Regions from separate parts of the Arthrobacter sp. 8AJ genome, predicted to be linked through region 1. Evidence: riboswitches for the same ligand, from Rfam matches in the RefSeq annotation. Region 1 holds a riboswitch; the other holds the start of a gene.
What was found. Region 1 has a riboswitch for S-adenosylmethionine ahead of BACI349Y_RS02555 (DUF1737 domain-containing protein). Riboswitches for the same ligand answer to the same signal wherever they lie in the genome.
Positions count from the first base shown of each region.

Region 2: it holds a riboswitch for S-adenosylmethionine, as region 1 does, so the genes downstream of both, BACI349Y_RS12840 (bifunctional o-acetylhomoserine/o-acetylserine sulfhydrylase) here and BACI349Y_RS02555 (DUF1737 domain-containing protein) in region 1, are expected to answer to the same signal.

Region 1 covers NZ_LR733289.1:557,888-571,489, forward strand. Annotated here, with positions in the region: gene BACI349Y_RS02530 (UDP-N-acetylglucosamine 1-carboxyvinyltransferase) at 1-1,002, shown strand, start outside; gene BACI349Y_RS02535 (glutamate--cysteine ligase 2) at 1,072-2,298, shown strand; gene BACI349Y_RS02540 (HNH endonuclease signature motif containing protein) at 2,387-3,826, opposite strand; gene BACI349Y_RS02545 (O-succinylhomoserine sulfhydrylase) at 3,891-5,099, opposite strand; gene BACI349Y_RS02550 (rhodanese-like domain-containing protein) at 5,100-5,510, opposite strand; gene BACI349Y_RS02555 (DUF1737 domain-containing protein) at 5,507-5,782, opposite strand; SAM riboswitch class IV at 5,796-5,911, opposite strand; gene opgC (OpgC domain-containing protein) at 6,080-8,548, shown strand; gene BACI349Y_RS02565 (hypothetical protein) at 8,687-8,941, opposite strand; gene BACI349Y_RS02570 (TetR/AcrR family transcriptional regulator C-terminal domain-containing protein) at 9,164-9,868, shown strand; gene BACI349Y_RS02575 (pyridoxamine 5'-phosphate oxidase family protein) at 9,907-10,371, opposite strand; gene BACI349Y_RS02580 (aminodeoxychorismate lyase) at 10,431-11,357, opposite strand; gene cls (cardiolipin synthase) at 11,452-12,927, shown strand; gene BACI349Y_RS02590 (multidrug effflux MFS transporter) at 12,980-13,602, opposite strand, start outside.
Region 2 covers NZ_LR733289.1:2,747,681-2,750,799, reverse strand. Annotated here, with positions in the region: gene BACI349Y_RS12845 (VOC family protein) at 894-1,532, opposite strand; SAM riboswitch class IV at 1,694-1,808, shown strand; gene BACI349Y_RS12840 (bifunctional o-acetylhomoserine/o-acetylserine sulfhydrylase) at 1,853-3,119, shown strand, end outside.

The sequences.
Region 1 (13,602 bases):
CTGGATGAGTCCCGTGAGTACCGGCTTCCCTACGCGGGAGGCTGCGACCTGGGCACCCGGACCGTGGAGCCCCACATGCAGGCACTGCGCGAGTTCGACCTGTCAGTGGAGGCCACCGCAGGTTTCTACACCGTGCAGGCGCCGCCCGCCGATACCCGGGACCGCTCCTTCGTCCTCACCGAACGCGGGGACACCGTCACCGAAAATGCGATCATGGCCGCTGCGCACCGAGCCGGAACAACTGTGATCCGCAACGCCAGCCCCAACTACATGGTGCAGGACCTGTGCTTCTACCTGCAGATGCTGGGCGTCATCATTGAAGGCGTTGGCACCACCACGTTGAAGATCACCGGGCAGCCGGAAATCGATGCCGAGATTGAATACTTCCCCTCCGAGGATCCCATCGAGGCCATGAGCCTCATCACGGCCGGCATCGTCACCAACTCCGAGGTCACCGTGCGCCGGGTGCCCATCGAATTCATGGAGATCGAACTGGCCACCCTGGGACAGATGGGGCAGAAGCTGGAGATCTCGGGCGAGTACATGGCCCGCAACGGCCGCACCCGCCTGGTGGACGTGACCACCAAACCCTCCGAGCTGCGTGCCCCGGAGGACAAGATCCACCCCATGCCTTTCCCCGGGCTGAATATCGACAACCTGCCGTTCTTCGCCGTCATTGCTGCGAACGCCCACGGCCAGACCATGATCCACGACTGGGTATACGAGAACCGCGCCATCTACCTGACGGAGCTGAACCGGCTCGGCGCGCAGGTGCAGCTCCTGGACCCGCACCGGATCTACGTCAACGGACCCACCAAGTGGCGCGCCGCCGAGGTGGGCTGCCCGCCCGCGCTCCGGCCTGCCGCCTGCCTCCTGCTGGCCATGCTCGCAGCGCGGGGTGTGTCCGAGCTGCGGAACATCTATGTGATCGAGCGTGGTTACGAGGACCTGGCGGAGCGGCTGAACACCATCGGCGCCAAGGTGGAGTACTTCCAGGACTGACCCATTCACGCTTCGTCATGAACGGCGGGCCACGGTTCCAATGGCCGCCCGCTGCCGCAGAATATTCGTATGCGTACATTTGGCGTAGAGGAAGAACTCCTGATCGTTGATCCGGAGTCCGGGGAGCCGCTTGCCCTGGCCGACGCCCTCCTCGCCAGCCACCGCGTCGCAGCAGACGATCTTCCCGTGGACCTGGATGGCCGCCATGCCGGCAACCAGGCGGATTACGACGACGAGATGGGCCTGAGTGCCGAGCTCAAGCTTGAGCAGATCGAGACGCAGACCCGGCCGTGCCGGGAGTACGGCGGCCTGCTGGAGCAGATCCGGGCAGGCCGGGCGCTGGCCGACCAGGCAGCCCGGAAGCACGGAGCCAGGGTGGCGGCGCTGGCCACCTCACCCGTGGCATCGCCCAGCCACACCACACCTGACCCGCGCTATGCCAGGATGCTGGAGCGCTTCGGCCTCACCGCCCAGGAACAGCTCACCTGCGGTTTCCACGTCCACACCTTCATCGAATCGCCGGAGGAAGGGGTGGCGGTCCTGGACCGCATCCGCGACAAGCTGGCTGTCCTCACGGCGCTGAGCGCGAACTCGCCGTTCTGGAACGGCGTCCCCACCGGCTTCGAAAGCTACCGCACCCAGGCCTGGAACCGCTGGCCCACAGCCGGCCCGGCAGGCATCTACGGAACGTACCCTGCCTACCGCCGGGTGGTGACCCGGCTGCTGGACAGCGGCGTCATGCTCGACGAGGGCATGCTCTATTTCGACGCGCGGCTCTCCCGCAACCACCCCACGGTGGAGGTGCGGGTGGCGGACGTATGCCTCCGGGCCGGGGACGCCGCACTCATCGCCGTGCTGGTCCGGGCACTTGTGGAATCCGCCAGCCGGGAGTGGCGGGACGACGTGGACCCTGCGCCCGTTCCCACCGTCCTGCTGCGGATGGCGTCCTGGCAGGCCAGCAGTGCCGGGTTGAGCGGCGAACTGCTGGACTTTGGCAACTTCCGGCCGGCGCCGGCTGCGGATGTGGTGCGTTCCCTGGTGGATTACCTGGCCCCCGTCCTTGACGAACAGGGCGAGCTCGCACTGGCCCGCCAGGGGGTGGAGGACATCATCGCCCGCGGGACAGGGTCCGCTGAACAGCGCCGCGCCCGCGACAAGGCCCTGGCGGGGCAACCGCCGGAGGACATGGGGTTCGGCGCGGTGGTCCGGCAGGCCGTCCACCTGACCATGCGTGATGCGCTGGACCTTGCGGACGTGGCGGCTACGCCCGAGCTGCTGCGTGTCCGGCAGGCCTGACGGGGCAAGAGCCGCCAGGCGCGCAGACTTGTAGAACCTCAGGTGTCTTGTAGAACGGCAGGTGTAGAGACCCGCAGCGAAGCAGGTGCTAGGTAGCGAGGCGCTGTAGAAGGACCTGTTCCAGCGGGCTTCGGTGTGTTGGCAGGATGCCCGGGGGCCAGTGGGTTGGTTCGGCATCCTGGTGTTCTGGGTTGTAGTGCCTGCCCGTGGGTGAGGTCCAGCCGGGTGGTTCATTCTTGTTGGCCGGGTCCGGTGTCCATCTGGTGTGGTGTTTGAGCCGGTGGTGTTTGGGGCAGAGCTGGGCCAAGTTACTGGTTCCCGTGGTGCCGCCGTGTTGCCAGGCTTGTAGGTGGTCGGTTTCGTTGTCGGGGGTGCGGTTGGTGCAGCCCCGGAAGGTGCACTTGGTATCGCGCAGCCTGATCCAGCGTTTGATGGTTTCGGTGAGCCGGTAGTTTTTCCGGCCGATCTCCAGTGGTGCGCCGTCGCGGGGGTCGATCAGGATCCGGTAGAACGATTCCGCCCCGTCGGCGACAAGGTTGCGGGCCATGGACGCCGGGATTGGTCCGAAGCCGTCCAGCATTGCCGGTTCGTCGGTCGCTCCGAGGAGGGAGAACACCGGCACAGTGACCAGGACGTCGGCCCGCGGGGTGGGCACCTTCCCGGCCTTGGAGGGTTTCCCGGTCTGTGTGGTGTTCCCGGCGCCGAGAAGCAGGGAGGCGGCGATGTCGGGGCGGAGTTGGGTGAGGGTGCGCTCTTCGTCGGGGCCTTGGAGTCCGCGGGCGGTGGCGGTGGTCCGGTTCCAGATGGCACAGGCGGTATCCCCGGGCAGGTAGAGGGAGACCCAGGCCATGCCATCCCGGTCAGGCGTGTATTCCATCCGACGATCCGCCACCCCCTTCACATGGCGCTTCTCGATCGATTCCGGATGGTGGCGTTCCCGCCACCCACGGACCTTGGCCCGGAACCTTGACGGGACGAGGCCGCCGGGGGCCGCGCCGCGGGCGGGCTGGGGTGCGGCAGGGTCGAAGAAATGCGCCACCAGAGACGCCGCGTCCTCAGCGGTGAGGCCTTCAGTCTCATCGGCGACAATCCGGGCGTGCTGCCACGACATCGCGCCCGCGGACAGGGCGTTCATGACGGGCGGCAGGGAGCAGATCCGGCGTGAGTGCTCCACCAACGCCCCTGCTGCGCCGGAGCTGATGGTCAGGACACCGGCGATTTCCTCCACCACCGACAGGTCAGCGTAAGTACGGTCCTGGATCGAGGCGTCCGGCGGCGTCATCGCCTGCTGGAAGGCAACGGCTTCGGCAGTATCCAGCGCCTTCATCGCGGCGAGCTGCGCCTCCAGCCGCGCCATAAGTTCCAGCCGTTCCAGCCGGATCTCGTGCCGCCGCTGCAGCACATCCACACCGGCACCAGCACCCGCCCCGGCAGCAAGGAAAGAGTCCTCACGGTTCAGCGAATCAAGGGCGGCAACAGAGGCATCGAGTGACGCCAGCACCACCCCGACACCACCGCTGGTTCCCATACCGACATCATCCAACGAGGCACTGACATCTGTATTTGGCCAGGCGGACCTGGTCCCGCCCCCGCTAGATCTGCTTCAGCGCCTGTTCCAGGTCGCGGAGGAGGTCCTCCGGGTCCTCGAGTCCCACCGAGAGCCGGACCACGCCGTCACTCAGGCCGATGGCGGCCCGCCCCTCCGGGCCCATGGCGCGGTGGGTAGTGGTGGCGGGGTGCGTGATCAGGGACTTTGCATCACCGAGGTTATTGGAGATATCGATGATCCGCAGCCCGTCCAGCAGCGCGAACGCCGCTTCCTTGCCCGTGCGTCCGCCGGAAGGAGCGAGCTCGAAGGTAAGGACAGTGCCGCCTGCACTCATCTGCTTTGCCGCCAGCCCGTACTGCGGGTGCGACTTCAGGAGCGGGTACTTCACCCAGCTCACCGCCGGCTGTTCCTCCAGCCATTCTGCGAGCCGGAGTGCGGTCGCCGAGGAGTGGTTGACGCGCAGGCCCATGGTCTCCAGGCCCTTGGTCAGGACCCAGGCGTTGAAAGCGGAAAGCGCGGGGCCGGTGTGGCGCATCAGCTGCTTCACCGGTCCGTCGATGAATTCCTTGGTGCCCAGGATGGCGCCGCCCATCACCCTGCCCTGCCCGTCGATGTGCTTGGTGCCGGAGTAGACGATCACGTCGGCGCCAAGGTCCCCGCAGCGCTGCAGCAGGGGAGTGGCGAACACGTTGTCCGCCACTACGGTGGCCCCGGCCGCATGGGCCAGTTCACTGACCGCGGCGATGTCCACGATCTCCTGCATGGGGTTCGACGGGGACTCGAAGAAGACGGCGGTGGTGGGCTGGGACAGGGCTTCGCGCCACTGGTCCAGGTCCGGGCCGTCCACGAAGACCGTCTCCACACCCCAACGTGGCAGGATCTCGTTCAGGATCACAAAGCACGAACCGAACAGTGACCGGGCGGCCACAACCCGGTCGCCCGCAGCCAGCAGGGCACCCAGCGCGGTGAACACGGCGGACATGCCCGACGCCGTCGCGAAGCATGCTTCGGTGCCTTCGAGCAGCCTGAGCCGTTCCTGGAAGGTGGCCACGGACGGGTTGCCGTAGCGGGAGTAGACAAAGCGCTCGTCCTCGCCGGTGAAGGCCCGTTCAGCTGCCGCGGCGGATTCGTAGACGAACCCTGAGTTCAGGAAGATGGCCTCAGATGTTTCCTGGAAGTTGGAGCGGTCCAGGCCTCCGCGGACTGCCTGGGTGTCGGGGTTCCAGCCGGGGGCGTCTGGGTTGAAGGTCACTTAGTTCTTTCCGAGGTTGGTGGGGAGGCCGCGGTTCTTCCAGCCATTGATGGTCCGCTCGCCGTAGCGGTCGGGCTCGCCTTCGAAGCCCTCCAGCACGCTGTAGGCGGTGAAGCCAGCCTGGGTGGCGGCAGTTGCGGCCGCGATGGACCGTTGGCCGGACCGGCACAGGAACAGCAGTTCCGCGTGGGGATCCTCCGGCGCCTGCTCCTGGAGGTCCTTGACGAAGTCCGGGTTGGGGATGCCGCCGGGGAAGGTCCACTGGATGAACAGGGGATCGTTGTCCGTGGCCTTGGTGTCCGGGATGCCGATGTGGGCCCATTCGCCCTCGGTGCGGACGTCCACCAGGATGGCGCCCTGCTCCAGCTTGGCCCAGGCTTCCTGCGGCGTCAGGTCTCCCGCGTAGCTCATGCGTGGCCCTCGCCGTCGAACTCGCCCTCAAATTCGGCATCGAGCTGGTCCACGGCGGTGGCCACGGCGGCGTCGGCGGAAGCGATCGCGGCCGGAAGGACGATTGCCTGCGCCACGATGACGGTGGTGCCGTTGAAGGTTGCCGCCGGGCTGCCGTGCAGGACGTAGCCATCGGCGAGTGCAGCGGAGATCCGCTCACAGAATTCACGGTTGTCCGCGCCCGTAATCAGGCGGTAGGACAGTCTTTCGTCAAGGGCGGGTGCGTCGGACACGACGGATCTCCTTCTCTCACGCTTGCAGCTCGAATCGGTCGATATGCCGAGTATTCACCTGAGGCACCCCGCCGCGAAAGGGAGGGTTGCCGACCGGCAAGTCAGGGCTTGGCGCCGGTACTCATTACTCCCCAAAAACGTAACACCTGCCGCGCCCGGCCGCATCGCCGCCGTCGTCATGTTCCGTAATTGAGCCGTCCGCGTCACGGCACGGGTTATGCCCATGGGCCGATAAAGTTCTTACCGGGGGCGCCGCCCCGTATCCAGAGCAATGAGTACCGGGGGGTCCTTGTCAGCATGCGGGCACACGTATGGCACCACCACGCCGCCATCCCGCGGAACCGTCCGCGTTCCATCGCAGCCTTTTTCGCCGCGGTGTTCATCGTCCTACTGGCCCTGGTGGTCCCGGCAGGCCCGGCACACGCGGCGCCTGCTGCACCGGACAAGGGCAAGCCGTGGCTGGGGGCGGTCCTCGAGTGGGGTGAGGATACGGCCGCGGGCTTCAGCGACAGGCTGGGCGCCGGCCCCGCCGTCTTCGGCCACGACATCACCATTCCGTACCGCGAATCGGAGCGGAATGACATCGACGGCTTCCTGCAGCAAACTGCAGCCAAAGGCGCCCACGCCCTGCTCACGGTGAAGCCGTCGGTGCCCCTGGACCAGCTCGGCCCCGCGGAGGCGGAAGCGTTCGCAGCCCAGGTCCGCGACCTGACATCGGGGTTCAAGGGCCAACTGCTGGTCCGGTTCGCCCCCGATATGAATGCCAGCTGGGTGGCCTGGGGCCAGCAGCCGGCCACGTACCGGCAGGCTTTCCAGGCCGTGGCGGCAGCCTTCAAGAAGGACGACGGCGGCCGGGCCGCCATGGTGTGGGCGCCTTACCTGGGCAAGGACTACCCCTTTGAACGGAACCGGAATGCCCCGGAGCCGGGAAGCGACGGGTTTTCCCTCCTGGATACGAACGGGGACGGGACCTGGAACGGAAGCGACAGCGCCTATGCCCCCTACTACCCGGGCGATGACGCCGTGGACTGGGTGGGCCTGACCGCCTATCACGACGACACTGCCGGCGGGGCCGCCGTCAACACGACGCCGCGTCCGGGCGAACTCCAGGAGATGCTGACGGCCTCCGGCGGCGAAAACTTCTACGGCACCTACGTGGAGGGACGCAAAAAGCCTTTCCTCCTCCAGACTTCGGCCTTCTACAGCCCTGCGTCCGGTGGGGCGCCCGAGGCGGACATCAAGACGGGCTGGTGGGACCAGGTGGTGGCCACTGCCACGTCACCCGCTTTCGCCGGGACGGCCGCCGTGGTGTGGGACGAACGGACCAGCACGCGGGATACCGGCGTGGCAAGCATCAGCTGGCTGCTCACCGGAAGCCCGGATATTGCCAAGGCCGCCCTGGACAGGCTGAAGGCATCGCCGATGGTCACCGGACCTGTCACGGATGTGGCGTCCACAGGTACCTTCGTGCGGGCCAACACGCTTTCCGGCGCCGCCCCCTGGACCGTTGGTGCCGCCATGGTCATCCTCCTGGTGGCCCTGTGGCAGGTTCCCCGCCGGATCAACACCGCCACGTCCTGGAGCTACCAGGACCCTTCCACCAGGGATTCGCGGGTGGACCTGCTGCGCGGACTGGCCATTGTCTTTGTGGTGGTCAATCACCTGGGCATGGCCTCACTGTTCCAGCTGCTCACCCAGGAGGCGGTGGGCTTCGTGTCAGGCGCGGAGCTGTTCGTCCTGTTCTCCGGGCTGGTGGTGGGCATGGTGTACGGGCCCAAGGCCAAGGAGGACTTCGGCCGGGTGGTGGACCTGACGTCCCGCCGGGCCGGGAAGTTGTACGTGACCGCACTGGCCGTGCTGATCGGCGTCTTCCTTCTTTCCCTGCTCCCGTTCTTCCACACTGAGGCCCTGACCACGTTCGTGGACCAGGGGACCGGCGGCGCGGGCCACGGCGGTGCCGGCCGGACCTACGACCTCTACGCCGGCATGTCGTCGCTGTTCCAGTTCCCCGTGCCGCCGCAGGTGCTGCCGGCCATCGTGCTGCTGCAGTTCGGTCCATGGCAGTTCAACGTCATGGGCCTGTATGTGGTGCTCCTGCTGGCCAGCCCGCTGATCCTTGCGGCGCTGAACCGCGGCAAGGCCGTCTGGGTTTTGCTGGCGACGTTCGCCGTGTACGCAGTGGGCGCCGTGACCCGGTTCAGGATCCTGCCATCCCAGTTTGAGGACTCGTTTCCCCTGCTGGTGTGGCAGGTGCTTTTCGTCCTCGGCCTGGTTGTTGGCTACTACCGCCGCAGCATCGTGGCGTGGTTGTCGGCGCACACGTGGGTGGTGGCGGCCTGCACTGCGGCAGCGTTTGCGCTGGCTTTCCTGTCCTGGGGGAATCCGTACCTGGCCAACAACTACGACGTCCGCCTGGCGCTCATGCCGGACGCCTCCTACCGGGCCATGTATGACGCACTCTTCGGCCGGACCTACCTGGCGCCCGGCCGGCTGTTCAACGTCCTGGTCCTGGTGGTGGCCGCCTATGCGTTCCTCAGTGCTTACTGGAAGCCGGTGGAGCGTGCCCTGGGCTGGTTCCTGATTCCGCTGGGCCGCGCCACGCTGTATGTCTTCATCATGCATGTGGTGCTGATCGCCGTCGTCACAAACATCCCGGCGCTCCAGCAGCAGAGCATCTTCCTCAACACCGCGGCCTACGCCGTGGTCCTGGGCCTGTTGTGGGTGATGGTCCGCACCAGGTTCCTTTTCCGGATCATTCCCACCTAGGGATTCCCGCCTGGGGGACGGCTCCTTTGCCTGGTTCCAGGGTGCATCCGGGCATGAAAATGCTGCGGCACAAAAGTGCCACAGCATGTCATCGTGCGCCGCTGGTTACCCTGCGGCCCGTTGGCAGCCCGGGGGGCCTTAAACAAGCCGCGGGTAGCTGCTGAGGATGTAGTCCGCAGCGGCCGGCCCCTTCATGCGCAGTCCGTTGCGGCGAACCGAGACTTTGTGTTTCATGGCAGCCCAGAAACTGGACTCGGTGCCGGTGGGCTGCTCGTTGACGAAGCACCAGCTGGTGTACAGCCCGTAGAGGCGGTCGCGGTCCAGGCTGGATTCCGAGGCATGGTCTGCGTAGGTGGCTTCGTGGAGGAAAAGATCAAACTGCGAATTGGCCATGAGGCGTCCCTTCGCTCGGTGCGTGGTGCCGCCGGTAGGCTCCAGCGGCGAACCTCGATGCCCTGCACAAGGTGGCAAAGGATTGTGTAGCCGCTTTCCTTGAGAGGTCCCGAAAAGCTCAAGAGTTCATCTTGTCTACGATGTAGACTTTACCTGTAGACCAGATATGAGGCAACCGTCCCAGTTACTTCGGGACGAGGGCCGCCAGTGAGGACCTTTGTGATGACTTCCGCCAACACTTCCCAGCCCGGGCAGGCCAAAACGAGGCTGAGCAGGGACATTGTGCTGGCCAAGGCCCTGGAGTTGGTGGACGCCGAAAGCCTGGAGGCCCTGACCATGCGCCGGCTGGGGCAGGAACTCGGCCGGGATCCGATGAGCCTCTACCGCTACGCCGAGAACCGCGCCGCACTGCTGGACGGGGTTACCGAGCTGGTACTCAACCAGCTAAGCATCCATCCATCGGACCCGGACTGGAAAGCCCAGCTGCGGAAGATCGCCCACAGCTTGCGGGCGCTCGCCCTGCAGCATCCCAATGTGGTTCCCCTGTTGGTCACGCGGCCCCTTTCCACGCCCCTGGGCCTTCGCCCCCTGGGCACGCTGCGGCCGCTGGAACAGATCCTGTCCCTGCTGGGCTCGGCAGGATTCGCGCCGGCCGATGCCCTCCACGTCTACCGCGCCTACTACGGCTTCCTCTACGGGCACATCCTGAACGAGCTGCAGGAGTACGTGGTGGATCCGGAAGAGAACGAGGTGCTGTTGCGCCTGGGGCTCCACCGTTTGCCGGCGAAGGAATTCCCCAAGCTGCGTGCCCTTGCTCCCGCCCTGGCAGAGTACGACGGCGAGGCGGAACTTGACCAGGGACTTGGCATCCTGCTGTCGGGGCTGGAAGCACAGCTGTCACGGCAGGCGGCAGGCCCCGCCGCCTGACCCCGGGGCCCTGCTGACGGCGGATTGCCCGGGCGGCGCTATTCGAAGGACGCGCGGCGCCGGTCCTGCAGGCGGGTGTTCCAGATGTCCGGCCGGTTCACGCGGAACCGGCGCCCCGTCAGTGCTTTGGCGTTCAGCCGCACGTAGTGGGCCTTTTCGCCCGGCTGCCACGGTTCCAGGCCGAGTGCGTCCACCGCATCCTTAACGCCCTGGTCCTCGATGATTTCCGTTTCGCCGCGAACCACTACGCTCCAGGCCTGTTCCGAGGCGGGGTCGTAGCCGTCTATTTCCAGTGCTGCCGGCCGTTCCATCCTGGCGCCCCAAAGCTTTGACCCGGGTGCGGTGCGGAAGACGATGCTGCGCAGGTGGACGGCGTAGTTCACGGGGAAGATCTCGGGATGCTCGTCCACCACGATGGCCAGCCTGCCCACCGCGTCATTGTCGAGGAGTTCCCAGCAGTCGTCGAAGGACAGGTTTTCAATCGGCAGGTTTCGCGAGTCCATGGTCCACACCTTACGGGTGATGCGGGAGTGGGAAAAGGGATTGTGCCGCTTGTTGCGGCCTAGTGGATGCCGGCGAAAAGTTCGCTCAACTCGGCGGTCAGTTCCTTCTGGGCGGACGGGGTGCCGATTTCCTTGCCGTCGATCCGGTTTACGGGCGCCAGCAGGCGGACGCTGGAGATCAGCCAGACCGCATCCGCGTCCATGAGGTCCCGGGGCTCCAGGGGACCGTAGCCCAGTTCCCAGCCTGCCGCCTTGGCGGCAGTGAAGAGGGCACCCTGGGAGGTCCCGGCCAGGATGCCGCTGTCCAGCTGGGGCGTGATGAGGCGCTTCACTGTTGTGCCGTCGTCGGACTTCTCCACATGCGCAAGCAGCACCGTGGACGTGGGGCCTTCCAGCACGCGGCCATCGGAGGACAGGAAGATGACGTCATCGGCACCCTGTTTGTGGGCATGGCGAAGCGCTGCCATGTTGACGGCGTAGGAAAGGGTTTTGGCGCCGAGGAGCAGCCAGGGCGCCCGTTCGGCCACATCACTGTCGTAGCCCCGGTCAAGGAGGATGACGTCGATGCCCGTTTCGCGCTGCCTGCGGCCGGCAGCCCCGGCCGGCGACGCCTGCACCCAGGCCGTGGGTGCCTCGCCTTCGACGCCGCGGGTTACCACCAGTTTGACCACCAGTTCATCGGCGGCGGGGTCTGCCGGCGGGTTCTCGGACCGGTGCCGGGCCACCGCAGCCGCAATAACGCGCCGCCACGCGTCCTGGTCCGGGATGGCCAGGTCCAGTGCTGCGGCGGAGCCCCCAAGCCGGTCCAGGTGCGCCTGCATCTTCCGCACCGTTCCACCCACGGCCAGCATGGTTTCGAAGACGCCGTCGCCGCGGGTGACCCCCAGGTCCGTGACCAGCAGCTGGGGTTTGGTGGCATCGGCCACCCTGCCGTCGGGGTAAGCAGGATCGAGGAAGGCAAGAACCACGGGGGCTGGAGAGGTCATGGCACCAGCTTAGTGCTGTACCGCGGATAAGCTGGGCAGAGTGCACCGGCCGGAAGCCGTCCTCCGGGGCCCAATCTCCCCGGGGGTTTTAGACGTGTTGTGGCCTTTTTCGCTTGCCGGCACCGCGCCCACATGGGTGGTGGTGCTCCTGGGCTTCGCCGACCTGGCCATCAGGATCCTGGCGCTGGGCATTATTCCCGGCAACCGGCGCCCCACCACCGCCATGGCCTGGCTGCTGGGTATCTTCTTCATTCCGTTCGTGGGCATCGTCCTGTTCCTGCTGTTCGGCAATTTCCGCTTGTCCAGCCGCCGGCGGGCACAGCAGCAGCTGGTCAACGAACGCGTGCAGGCGGGCATCACCGCGCTTTCGGATGCGGAAAGCGACTACCCCGGCCCGGAGTGGGTGAAGTCCGCTGCTGAGCTCAACCGCACCCTGGGCTCGCTGCCCATGGTGGACGGAAACTCGGTGGACCTGATCCCCGGCTATCCGGATTCCATCCTGGAAATGACCCAGGCTGTGCGGAAGGCGAAGAAGTTCGTCAACGCCGAGTTCTACATCATGAGTTCGGACCACGTCACCAACGACCTGCTCACCGCCATGGAGGAAGCCGCCGAACGGGGCGTGGAGGTGCGGCTCCTGTTCGACCACATCGGAACGCTGCGCATCAAGGGGTACCGGAAGCTGCTCAACCGCCTCCGCGCGGGCAAGATCCAGTGGAAGCGGATGCTGCCCCTCCTGCCCATCCACGGACAGTGGCGCCGCCCTGACCTGCGGAACCACCGCAAGATCATGGTGATCGACGGCGAGATCGCCTTCACGGGTTCGCAGAACCTGATCGAGCCCTCCTACAACAACCCGCGGCACCGCAAGGCCGGCCGTGAATGGGTGGAACTGATGGCGTGCCTGCGCGGCCCCATCGTGACCACCCTGAACGTCGTCTTCGCCACCGACTGGCTGAGCGAGACTGACGAGTCGCTGGAACACCAGCTGCAGCTCCCGGCGAACCCGGAACCCGGCACCGTCACGGCCCAGGTGGTTCCCAGCGGTCCGGGGTTCATTACGGAGAACAACCTCCGGCTCTTCAACACCCTCATCTATTCGGCCCAGCACCGGATCTCCATCTGCAGCCCCTACTTCGTGCCGGACGACTCGCTGCTCTACGCCATCACCACCGCGGCCCAGCGCGGCGTGGATGTTGAACTGTTCGTCTCGGAGAAGGGGGACCAGTTCCTGGTCCACCACGCCCAGCGGTCCTATTACGAGGCACTCCTCGAAGCCGGGGTACGGATCTACCTCTATAAAGCCCCGTTCGTGCTGCATGCCAAGCACTTCACCATCGATGACGAGGTAGCGGTCCTGGGGTCCAGCAACATGGACATGCGGTCCTTCTCGCTGAACCTGGAGGTGTCAGTGATGCTGCTGGGTGAGGACATCGTGAACAAGATGCGGGCAGTGGAGGATACCTACCGGGACATCTCCCACGAGCTCAAGCTCGCGGACTGGCTCAACCGGCCGCTCGCCGCCCGGTACGTGGACAACGTGGCCCGGCTGACGGCCACTGTCCAGTAAGACGACACTGTCCAGTAAGACCCTGTCCAGTAAGACCCCGTCCAGTAAGCAGTCAGTCGGCACTGACCCGTTGCCCGTCGCCGTGCCCGGCGTGCTCAGGCCAGCCGCCGTTGCGGTAGGCGGGGGTTCCCAGGGCAAGCACCAGCACCGCCACGGTGCAGCTGCCGATCATGACGCTGGCCATCGACAGGGAATTCCCGCCCAGGAGCCCAACCATGGGGCTCACCAGTCCGGCGACCCCGGACTGCAGGGCCCCGATGACAGCCGCCGCCGTTCCCGCCATGTGGCCGTAGTTGTGCAGCGCGAGCACGGAGGCGTTCGCCGGGATCATGCCCTGGGCTGACAGGACCAGCCACAGGCCGGCCACCAGGCCGGCCGCGCCGCCGGCACCCGTGGCCACCACACCGAGCAGCACCAGGGCCAGGCTCAACTGGACCAGGAGGGCGGTGCGCAGGATGCGGACGGGCGGGAACTTCCGGACCAGGGCGGCGTTGAGCTGGGCCGAGAGGACAAGTGCGGCGCCGTTGAGGGCGAAGACGAGGGCGAACTGCTGGGCGGTGAGGCCGTATTCGTTCTGGAAGACGAAGGGCGAACCCACCACGTAACTCATGATCAGGGCCAGCCCCAGTCCGGGGATGACGGCCAGCGCCATGAAGTGCCTGTCCCGCAGCAGCA
Region 2 (3,119 bases), 2.2 Mb from region 1:
CCAGGCCATGCCGTCCTTGTCGGGGGTGTATTCCATCCGCCGGTCGGCCACCCCCATCACATGGCGTTTCTCGATCGATTCTGGATGGTGGCGTTCCCGCCAGCCACGGACCTTGGCTCGGAACCGGGACGGTGCGAGCTCGCCGGGGGTGGCGCCGCGGGCGGGCTGGGGTGCGTCAGGGTCGAAGAAGTGCGCCGCCAGCGACGCCGCGCCCTCAGTGGTGAGGACTTCGGTTTCGTCGGCAATGATGCGGGCGTGCTGCCAGGACATGTCCCCGGCGGACAGTGCATCGAACACCAGCGGCAGGGAGCAGATCCGGCGTGAGTGCTCCACCAAAGCGCCCGCGGCCGCGGAGCTGATGGTCAGCACCCCGGCGATCTCCTCCACCACCGACATGTCCGCGTAAGTGCGGTCCTGGACAGTGGCGTCCGGCGGCGTCATCGCCTGCTGGAAGGCAACGGCTTCGGCAGTATCCAGCGCCTTCATCGCGGCGAGCTGCGCCTCCAGCCGGGCCGCAACCTCCAGCCGTTCCAGCCGGATCTCATACCGCCGTTGAAGCACGTCAACACGGGAACCAATGCCGGCGCCGGCAGCCAGGGAAGTATCTTCGAAATCAAGCGCATCGAGAGCAGCAACAGAGGAACGAACACCCTCCAAAGCCACCTCAACACCACCGCTGATTCCCATAGCCACATCATGCAACGAGGCACTGACATTCAAAGTGTGCGCGGTTCATGCTGGCGTCCCTCATAACGGCGCAGGGGGCAGCTTCTTAAATTAATTCGGCCGCCATTGGGTGGTGACGCCGTTGTCACCACCCAATGGCGGCCGAAGTTTGCCCGGGCACAACCCGGGGACCTCCCCGAAGAAATCCGGGGAGGAACGGGGGAGGGTCAGATGGTGACGGCTCCGTTGGAGGTTTCAAAGGTGACCGAGAGGATGCCCGGGGTTCCGTGCGGGGCGACCCACTCCACCGCAACGTCCTCGAGCGGCTTCTCCACCGGCTCACCCAGCCACTCGGTGACGCGCGAGGCGGAACCGGCGATGGTCAGGCAGCTCATCTTGAGGTTGCTCTCGTACGCGTGGGACGGGTGGAGCGAGGGATCGCCCTCCCACTTGAGCATGTACGGCACCTGGGGATCGGCGATGAGGCCCAGGATGCCAATCTGCTTCCAGACCAGTTCGCGGCCGTCCGGGAACTTGCGGTTGCCGTTCACGGCGGCGCGGCCCAGGCGTTCCTCGAAGGGGGCGAGGTCGTCCACTTCGACGCACCAGCCCATCCATCCGCCACCAGCAGCGGAGCGGGCACGTACTGCCTGTCCGAACGGTGCCTTGTCCGATGCCGGGTGGTCCAGGACCTCAACGACTTCGAGGTACTTGTGGCCGGCGAGCGGGATGATCATATTCCGGGTTCCGAAGCGGGGGTGTACGCCACCCTTCACTGCCTCAACGCCGAGGGCAGTTGCAATACGTTCGGTAGTGGCCGCGAGGCCATCGTGTTCACAGGCGTAAGAGACGTGATCCATGCGCATGCGAACATCTTGGCACTTTGTGATCAGGCTCTCAGCTAAGGGTACCCTTACTAGCATTTGTGGCGCCCGGCGCCCCCGTTATTCAGCCGAGACAGTGGCCGGAAGACCATGTTCGTCACAATGCTGTCCACGGCAACCGTCCGGTTCCTAGACTGGGCCCAGGTCATGAGTGCCAGCGCCAAGCCCCGGCTCGCTGGCCGGCAACCCTCCATCCGCGGTGGGGTGCCCCGGGTGAAGACCTGGCTCTTCGGCAACAGCCGGGAGCAAGCGCGGCCCGTACTGCCGGTGAGCATGCCGGGCCCATGTCAAAGGAGATTTGGATGTCCAACGGATGGTCCTTCGAAACCCGCCAGATCCATGCAGGCCAGGCGGCGGACAGCGCCACGGGTGCCCGCGCCCTGCCCATCTACCAGACCACGTCATTCGTGTTTCCCAGCGCTGAAAGCGCCGCCAACCGTTTTGCCCTGGCTGAACTTGCGCCCATCTATACCCGCATCGGCAATCCCACCCAGGACGCCGTCGAGCAACGGATTGCCAGCCTCGAAGGAGGCCTGGCCGCGCTGCTGCTGAGCTCCGGGCAGGCCGCCGAAACCTTCGCTGTCCTGAACATCGCCGAGGCAGGGGACCACATCGTGGCCAGCCCCAGCCTTTACGGCGGAACCTACAACCTGTTCGCGCACACGCTGAAGAAGTTCGGCATCTCGGTGACCTTCGTGGCCGATCCGGACAACCTGGACCAGTGGCGCGATGCCGTGCAGCCCAACACCAAGCTCTTCTTCGGTGAAGTGGTCTCCAACCCGCGCCAGGATGTCCTGGACATCGAAGGCATCTCCGAGGTGGCCCACCAGGCCGGAGTTCCTCTCATCGTGGACAACACCTTGTCCACCCCTTACCTGATCCGCCCGCTGGAGTGGGGTGCGGATATTGTCCTGCACTCGGCCACCAAGTACCTGGGCGGCCACGGCTCGGCCATTGCCGGAGTCATCGTCGATTCCGGCAAGTTCGATTTCGGCAAGGATCCGGAACGGTTCCCCGGCTTCAACACCCCGGACCCCACCTACAACGGCCTGGTCTACGCCCGCGATCTCGGTGAAGGCGGCGCACTCGGCGCCAATCTCTCCTACATCCTCAAGGCCCGTGTGCAGTTGCTGCGCGACCTCGGCTCAGCCGTCTCGCCCTTCAACGCGTTCCTGATTTCCCAGGGCCTGGAGACGTTGAGTCTGCGGGTGGAGCGCCACGTTGCGAACGCCACGGAAGTGGCGCGCTGGCTGGAGGCAAGGGACGACGTCGAATCCGTCGCCTACGCGGGGCTGCCCTCCAGCCCCTGGTACGAGCGTGGCCGCAAGTACGGACCCAAGGGGACGGGCGCCGTCGTGGCCTTCAACCTGGCCGGCGGGGCAGAGGCGGGCAAGCGCTTCGTCGACGCCCTGGAGCTGCATTCCCACGTGGCCAACATCGGCGACGTCCGCTCCCTGGTCATCCACCCCGCGTCCACCACGCACAGCCAGCTCTCGCCGGAGCAGCAGGTTGTGGCCGGCGTGCACCCGGGCCTGGTCCGGCTTTCCGTTGGCCTGGAGCACATCGACG